Regions from separate parts of the Mesorhizobium sp. B1-1-1 genome, predicted to be linked through region 1. Evidence: predicted binding sites of a transcription regulator. Region 1 holds the regulator's gene; the other holds the start of a gene.
What was found. Region 1 encodes LexA, which represses DNA repair genes until DNA is damaged. Its sites were predicted from a motif close to TGTTCNNNNTGTGTTCNG; they were not measured.

Region 1 (3,886 bases):
TGCTCTTCCTGCGCACCTCTGCCATGTCGACGTCGTTCCAGACATCGAGGGCCCCTTTGAGCGCGCGCATCGACAGCACAGGCTGCGTGCCGCAGAGAAACCGGCGGATGCCTGTGCCGGCAGCAAAACCCTGTTCGAAGGCGAAAGGCCGCGCATGGCCCCACCAGCCGCTGAGCGGCTGGCGGACATCGCCATGGTGGCGCTCGGCCGCGTAGATGAAGGCCGGGGCACCTGGGCCTCCATTGAGATATTTGTAGGTGCAGCCGACGGCGAAATCGGCGTTCGAACGGTCGAGCTCGACCGGCAAGGCGCCGGCGGTATGGCAGAGATCCCAGACGATCAGCGCGCCGGCATCATGTGCCGTCCGCGTCAGCGCGGCCATGTCGCGCAACTGCCCGGATTTGTAGTTGACGTGGTTGACCAGGATGACCGCGACCCGCTCGTCGATCAGTTCTTCTATGGTCGGCGCATCGACACCCTCGAGCCGCAGCACCGTGCCCGGCCGCGTCGAGGCAACGCCTTCGGCCATATAGAGATCGGTCGGAAAGCTGTCCCCCTCGGCGACGATGACTGACCTGTCCGGCCGCATCCCGAGTGCCGCATGCAGCACCTTGTAGATGTTGATCGAGGTGGTATCGCAGACCACCGTCTGGCCGGCGGCGGCCCCGATCAGGCGCCCGAGTTGGTCGCCGAGTTCGACCGGCATGTCGAACCAGCCGGCGGTGTTCCAGGCGCGGATGAGATCCTGCGCCCACTCCTGCGTGGCGGCCTTCTGCAGCTCGCCGAACACGGCGGGCGAAGCGGCGCCCAGCGAATTGCCGTCGAGATAGATCACCCCCTGGGGCAAGGTGAAGCGGTCACGCATGGCACGCAGCGGATCCGCGGTGTCCATTGCCTCGATCGCTGCGAGATCGGGAATTTTGCTCATGGTCGCGATGTTCCTCGGTGAGAAGAGCGCCCTGGAAACGGGCCGGCTGTTTTGCCGCCCGGGCAAGGGCTGGCCGCATAGAGGCGCAAGAACAGGGTGAACGCCCGGTTCGATCTTTGCTCGATTTCCGCCCGAGGCAGTTCCTCGAGCACCCCAACGATCCGGCGAACCTGGAGATCGCCGATCAAAAGACTGATGTAGATGTCGGCGGCTTCGGCAGGATCGTCACAGGCGATCAGGCCGGCCCGACTTGCGGTTCGAAGCAGGTCGCCAACAAGCGGCATTATGGTATTGCGGCCGAATTGCGCGATCGATTGGCCAAGCGTGCCTGTATCGTTGACGTCGCCGGCCGCGGCGCGATTGAGCGCCACCGCCTTGTCGCCCGTCACGAGGGTCAGCAGGACTGGCCCGAGCAAGTTCAGGGTTTTGAGCGGATCGCGCGCCTGGTGAAGGGCGTCCTCCAGCAGCTTCCTTGCCTCTCCCGCATTGGCTTCGATCAAGGATCGAAACAGGGTCTGCTTGTTGCCGTACCAGTTGTAGAGGGTTTCGTTCGAGGCCGATGCCCGCTTGGCGATAGCAAGCAGGGAGGCGCTCTTGTAGCCGGTTTCCCGGAGCACCGCATAGGCGGCCTCCTCTATCCGTTCGCGTCGCGCGGCCTGCTTCGGCGTGGTCATTGGTGTTCCTCTTCGAAAACCGTACATTATTATACGGTTTCGTCAAGCGAACGGGAAGCAAGGAGCGAGCGAACGCAGCCCATCGCGACCAGTGGTGGTGCCTCGTCGTTTTCCGGCAGGAAGTTGGCATTTTGGTTTCGTTTCGTTCACGAGCCGCAGGGGTTTCTAATCCGCCCAAACGCACCCCGCACCTTGCCGGTCACCCAGCTTGCAGGCTTGTGCCAAGAGTGGAGACCGGTCGGGCCACAGGCCATTAACCAAAATAGTTTCAAAGGGCCCGGGAGCGCATTGACGACGGACCGCGCTGGCAGGATGCTGGCTGCGGGAGGGCATTTCGTTTCCGTCGCCTTAACAAATTCATTAAACTTTAAATGGTTGCGGAACACAACTGGAACAGATAGTGTTTGTTCTGGGTTTGTTTTCTGATTCTGGTTCCAGACCCTTCGTGCAATGCCTTTGGGGGCCGCCATGCTCACGCGCAAGCAACATGAACTCTTGATGTTCATCCATGAACGGCTGAAGGAAAGCGGCATTCCGCCGTCCTTCGACGAGATGAAGGAAGCGCTGGACCTCGCCTCCAAGTCGGGAATTCATCGGCTGATCACGGCGTTGGAGGAGCGCGGCTTCATTCGCCGCCTGCCCAACCGGGCGCGCGCGCTGGAGGTGCTGCGCCTGCCGGACTCGATCGCGCCGGGTCTTAACGCGGCAAAGAAGTTCTCCCCGAGCGTCATCCAGGGCAGCCTCGGACAGGGCAGCAGCCCTAGCCGGCAGATCAAGCCGGCGACGTCTTCGCGTCTGCCCGCTGTCGGCAATGACGACGATGCGGTTTCAGCGGTGTCGATCCCGGTCATGGGTCGCATCGCAGCGGGTGTGCCGATCGACGCCATCCAGCATCAGACGCATTCCATTTCAGTGCCGCCTGACATGATCATGGGCGGCGAACACTATGCGCTGGAGGTCAAGGGCGATTCGATGATCGAGGCCGGCATTTTCGACGGCGACACGGTCATCATCCGCAATGCCGACACCGCAAGTCCCGGCGAGATCATCGTGGCCCTGGTGGACGAGGAGGAAGCAACGCTTAAGCGCTTCCGCCGAAAGGGTGCTTCGATTGCGCTCGAGGCTGCCAATCCGGCCTATGAAACACGTATTTTCGGACCGGACAGGGTCAAGGTGCAGGGCAAGCTGGTCGGCCTGATCAGGCGCTACTGAGCGGGGTCGGCGGTGGGCTTTTCGGGTTTACGGTAAGGCGGCAGTCCCCTTGCCTCGCGTGAGAATTTTCGCTGTTCGTGCCAAGGCCGATATGGCCTGTCGACGGCAAAGCTGACCCGTGCCGGTGCCGTCGCCGATTGCCGGTCGAAGAAGACGGCGGCACTTCCCTTACGAGCGAGCTGCCGCTTGGTGATGACGAGAACCAGCGGATTGTGGCAGGGGTCGTAGCCCGCGGGGTCGTTGATGACGATCAGATCCGCATAGGAGCAGGCCCTCCAGGCGTCCTTGCGATCCTCCACCTGCGCGATGATCGCCCCCGAGGTATGCCGGGCCATGCACAGGCCCGTGAAGCAATAGAAAGGCGCTCCCGCCGGAAGTTGCGCGGGATCGAAGATGTCGAACTGTCGGTCTCCGCTGTCGAACAGTTCCGGCGCAACGATGGTTTCGGACTTCAGCGCGCGTTTCCAATTATCGACGGTGAATTCGTTCGGGCGCGCCCGGTTGATCGCGAGCTCGCCGCCGCCGATCGGCAACGCCACCAGGCGGGCATCCTCCGAAATCAGCACGTCCGGCGTGCGCGTGTCCGAGACGGTCAACAGGCCGGCGAGCGCGAAGGGAAGTGCCGCCAGCCGCAGCCATGTCGTGGCCATCGTCGCGATGACCAGGGCGATCGCCACCAGAAGGACGGATTGCTGCGAAATCAACCCGACCGCGTCGACCGGCGAGCGTTGCGAGATCCATCCTGATATGGCGATCATCGCGGCCAGTCCCTTGCCCATCAGATAAAGGGATGGTCCATCGAACCCGAACGGCATCAGCAGCGCGCTGGCAACCGCAAGGAACATCACGACAGAAACGATCGGCATGACGGCAAGATTGGCGAACAGGCTGAGCGGCGACACGCGCTGGAAATGCCAGATGGCGAAAAGCGCCGTGGCGCTTCCCGCGATAATCGAGGTCATCGCCAGCCCACCTGTCGCCAGCAGCAATTTTCGCGTCAGCAGGCCAGGCAAGGTCCGTTGCGGCGGCGGGGTCCGCGCTTTGTCGGCTTTGCGATCCGACCAGCCGGCAT
Region 2 (3,886 bases), on a different contig from region 1:
GAGGACAGTGACCTGTCCCTTAGTCATCCTCGGGCTTGACCCGAGGATCCATGCCGTGACGTCCGTCCGGAAATGCAACGGAGCAGAATCAGCACGGCTGCGACGCCCAAAAGTAACGGCATGGATCCTAGGGTCTGCGCCGCGTCGCTTCGCTCCTTGCTCCGCCCTAGGATGACGAATTGAGAGTGTACCGCGCCCTACTTCCCGACCACCGCCGCCTCATAAACATCCGGCTTGAACCCGACCAGGATGCGGTCGCCAACCTCGAGCACAGGCCGTTTGATCATCGTCGGCTTGGCCAGCATCAGTGCCTGGGCCTTCCTTTCATCCAGGCCCTGCTTATCCTTGTCCGGCAACTCGCGGAACGTGGTGCTGCCCTTATTGAGCAGCTTTTCCCAGCCGACCTTGCGGACCCAGCCATCCAGCCTGCCCGCCTCGATGCCTTCGGCCCGATAGTCGTGGAACCGGTAAGGCACGTCGTGGCCATCCAGCCAGACGCGGGCCTTCCTGATCGTGTCGCAGGTGGTGATGCCGTACATGGTGATCGTCAAAACAGGTGCCTTCCGGACTTCGAATCTGGCCGCAGATTAAGCAGCCCCGGCGCGCTTTGCCAGCGGCCCGGCAGAACCATCGAAGAGTAAGTTTCTTCAATGGCGGGCGCGCGGTCGCCGATCCGTGACGACGATGTGCATCAGGTCGGATAGCGGCCAGGACATGATCCTGGCCGCTCAGGATGCGGCGAAATGTGCCGACAGCCGAAAACCCGTCTCAATAATAGAAGCGCTCTTCGGCAATCTTGCCGTTCTTGACCGTGTACAGGCCAACCTCGTCCATGGTGACACGCTGGCCCGTGGCCTTGGGCGTTATGTCAAATGTAAAGCGCACGGCGAACTGGTCGCCGTTGACATAAGGGCCCTCGACCGAGCCGCCATGGACTTCGTTGTTTTCCTGCCACCACTGGCCTTTCTGCTTGACGGCGTCCTTGCCGCGGCAGACGGCCATCGGCCCCTCCATGGCCTCATAGCTGACGATGTCGTCGGCGTTGTATTTCTCGGCAGCACTTTCGTAGTCACCGCGCTTGAGAAGCTCCGTGAAATCCTTGGCAATTTCCGTGTTGGTCATGTGTTCCTCCTGTTCAGACGCATTGCAAATAGGGAAAGGTTGGCGGCCTGCCATCGTCGTGCCGTCTGGTAGCTGACATGCCATGTCAGGATGATGGACCGCGCGGACTATGCGAGGACGATTCCAGGCTCTCACATGGCGGGCAGTGCATCGTCCTGGCCGGTCAGCCGCCAACGTCCGGGTTGCTTGTAGGCGCCCTTCCCAATGAGACTGTGGATCAGCACAAAATCCCGGACAGTCCAGCCGATCGGATCGATCGACCGCTCGCGAATGCTGGGAACGCCCACTTCATCACGAAGCAATGTAACATGCGGTTCGATGGACCTGGTGAGAAAGGGTTTTAGCGGGCTGTCCGAGATCACCGCCGTGAGGTCACGCCAGAACTTCTGCAGCGGCGGATTGCCATCGCTGCCGCGCAGGACCAGTGCACCACCGCCAAAAGCCGACAGGCGATCGAACGAGACCTCGAAGGGCTTCGCAACGATCATCGATCCGATATGACAGGCGGCCTCTGCCAGCTCCTGCGGGTACTCCTCATGGTCGCCGAGCCCGACAAGCGAGATGTGGATGTGATTTTCCGGAACCAGCCAGCCTTGCAATCCGAACTCACGGTTCAAGGCAATGGCCTTTCGCGCGAGACGACCAGCAATCGCGCTGCCGACGAGGATGGCAAAGAACAGCCGGTGGAAATGCTTCCCGGCCTGTTCCCATCGGAAAAAGGCCTGGCCGTTCTTCGCGGTTCCGAATGCGGGTTGCCCACTCATACTGATCTCGTCCGCCAATTGACTCAGGTTGGGCATATTAGAACAAAACGAGAACAACCGCAAGCCGAAAAATGACGCAGGCGTTGGGGCTCCCGCACCGCCGCATGCATCCAACCCCTGAAGGAGTGCTTCCTTGCGGTACGCCAATCGCCGACGACGCCGGCAGATATGGCGCCTGGCTCACCACAAACGGGATAGACCTTTGACAGGAATCCGGTGAAAGTGCCGCGCCGAACCAGCGAGCCGCATTTTTAATGATCAGAGGACCGTACGCATGACAAACCCGATGCATCTGCCCGCCGAAGGCCTTTTTGTCGGGCGCGCCAGAAGCAGCGACGCCTCGCATCCCCTGGTGGTCACGGTGCGTGATGGCACCGTCTTCGACATCACGTCGAGCACGGCGCCGACCGTGCGCGATATCTGCGAGATGGCCGATCCGGCCGGTTATGTGCGCTCGGCCAAGGGCAAGCCGATCGGCTCGCTCGACGGCATCGCGGCCAACAGTTTCGAAGCCACGCGTGATCCGGCAAGGCCCTATCTCATCTCCCCCGTCGACCTGCAGGCGATCAAGGCCTCGGGCGTCACCTTCGTCGTCAGCCTTTTGGAACGCGTCATCGAGGAACAGGCGCGCGGTTCGGCGGAAAAGGCCGACGCCATCCGCGCCGACATTGCCGGGCTGATCGGCCACGATCTGTCCAAGCTCAAGCCCGGTTCGCCGGAAGCGATGGAGATCAAGGCCAAGCTCATCGCACGCGGCGCCTGGTCGCAATATCTGGAAGTGGGCATCGGCCCCGACGCCGAGATCTTCACCAAATGCCAGCCGATGGCCTCGGTCGGCTTCGGCGCCGATGTCGGCCTGCATCCCGTCTCGACCTGGAACAATCCGGAGCCGGAGATCGCCATGATCGCCGCCTCAAGCGGCAGGATCGTCGGCGCCACCATCGGCAACGACGTAAATCTGCGCGATGTCGAAGGGCGCTCCGCGCTGCTGCTCGGCAAGGCCAAGGACAACAACGCCTCCGCCTCGCTCGGCCCCTTCATCCGCCTGTTCGACGGCACGTTCTCCATCGACGACGTAAAGCGGGCCGTGGTCCGGCTGAAAGTGGAAGGTGAGGACGGGTTCTCGCTGGAGGGCGCGAGCTCGATGGCCGAGATCAGCCGCTCTCCCGAAGAGCTCGTAGCGGCTGCCATGGGCCCGCATCACCAGTACCCGGACGGCCTGGCGCTCTATCTCGGCACCATGTTCGTGCCTTCGAAGGACCGCGGCGAGAAGGGCAAGGGTTTCACCCATAAGGTCGGCGACATCGTCACCATCTCGTCGGAGAAATTCGGCGCGCTGGTCAACCGGGTGCGACTGTCGCCGGACTGCCCGCACTGGACCTACGGCGCCAGCCATCTGATGCGCGATCTTGCCAGGGCCGGCCTCCTCTAGCTCTGGGTTCGCCCGAGGGCGGTCAATCATCGCTCCGGCGACCCTCGAGGCCGGTATCGCCTGCCGCGAAAATCATCCGAACTGATGCAATCTGATGGGACCGCTGATGGCGCCCCGTCAGGCGCCGACTACGACTGACAGGCGGAGGCTTGCCATTTGTCGAAAAAGAGGATGCTCTGATCATCCAACACGGCGTTGGCGGGGAGGACGCGGTCTTGCCCGATCAAGAGGGCGGTTTCGAACTGATCAGTTTCAAACGGGAGGAAATCAAATGCTGACACGGCTAAGAGTGGTTCTATACGGCCTGCTGGTCGCGCTGACGGTCATTCCGGCGGCGGCGCAGGCCAAGACGTTCTACTGGATTTCACATGGCGGCCCGGCCGATCCGGTCTGGACCTACTTCCTTGCCGGCGCCAAGCAATGGGCCAAGGACACCGGCAATACCGTCAACACCTCGTTCCACAATGGCGACGTCGCCTCGCAGCAGGAGGCGGTGCGGGCCGCGATCTCGGCCAAGGCCGACGGCATCACCACCACCAGCCCCGATCCGGGCAGCCTTGTCGAGATC

Region 2: a site for LexA is predicted at 1,925-1,942, ahead of FJ986_RS16275 (2'-5' RNA ligase family protein). Genes of this name have one in related genera too.

Annotation. Positions count from the first base shown of each region.
Region 1 covers NZ_VFWW01000006.1:200,502-204,387, reverse strand. The annotation lists gene kynU (kynureninase) at 1-928, opposite strand, end outside; gene FJ986_RS14090 (TetR/AcrR family transcriptional regulator C-terminal domain-containing protein) at 925-1,602, opposite strand; gene lexA (transcriptional repressor LexA) at 2,071-2,814, shown strand; gene FJ986_RS14080 (ComEC/Rec2 family competence protein) at 2,808-3,886, opposite strand, start outside.
Region 2 covers NZ_VFWW01000007.1:189,434-193,319, forward strand. The annotation lists gene FJ986_RS16260 (DUF488 domain-containing protein) at 1-11, shown strand, start outside; gene FJ986_RS16265 (ArsC family reductase) at 198-551, opposite strand; gene FJ986_RS16270 (nuclear transport factor 2 family protein) at 769-1,122, opposite strand; gene FJ986_RS16275 (2'-5' RNA ligase family protein) at 1,254-1,886, opposite strand; gene FJ986_RS16280 (fumarylacetoacetate hydrolase family protein) at 2,161-3,318, shown strand; gene FJ986_RS16285 (substrate-binding domain-containing protein) at 3,590-3,886, shown strand, end outside.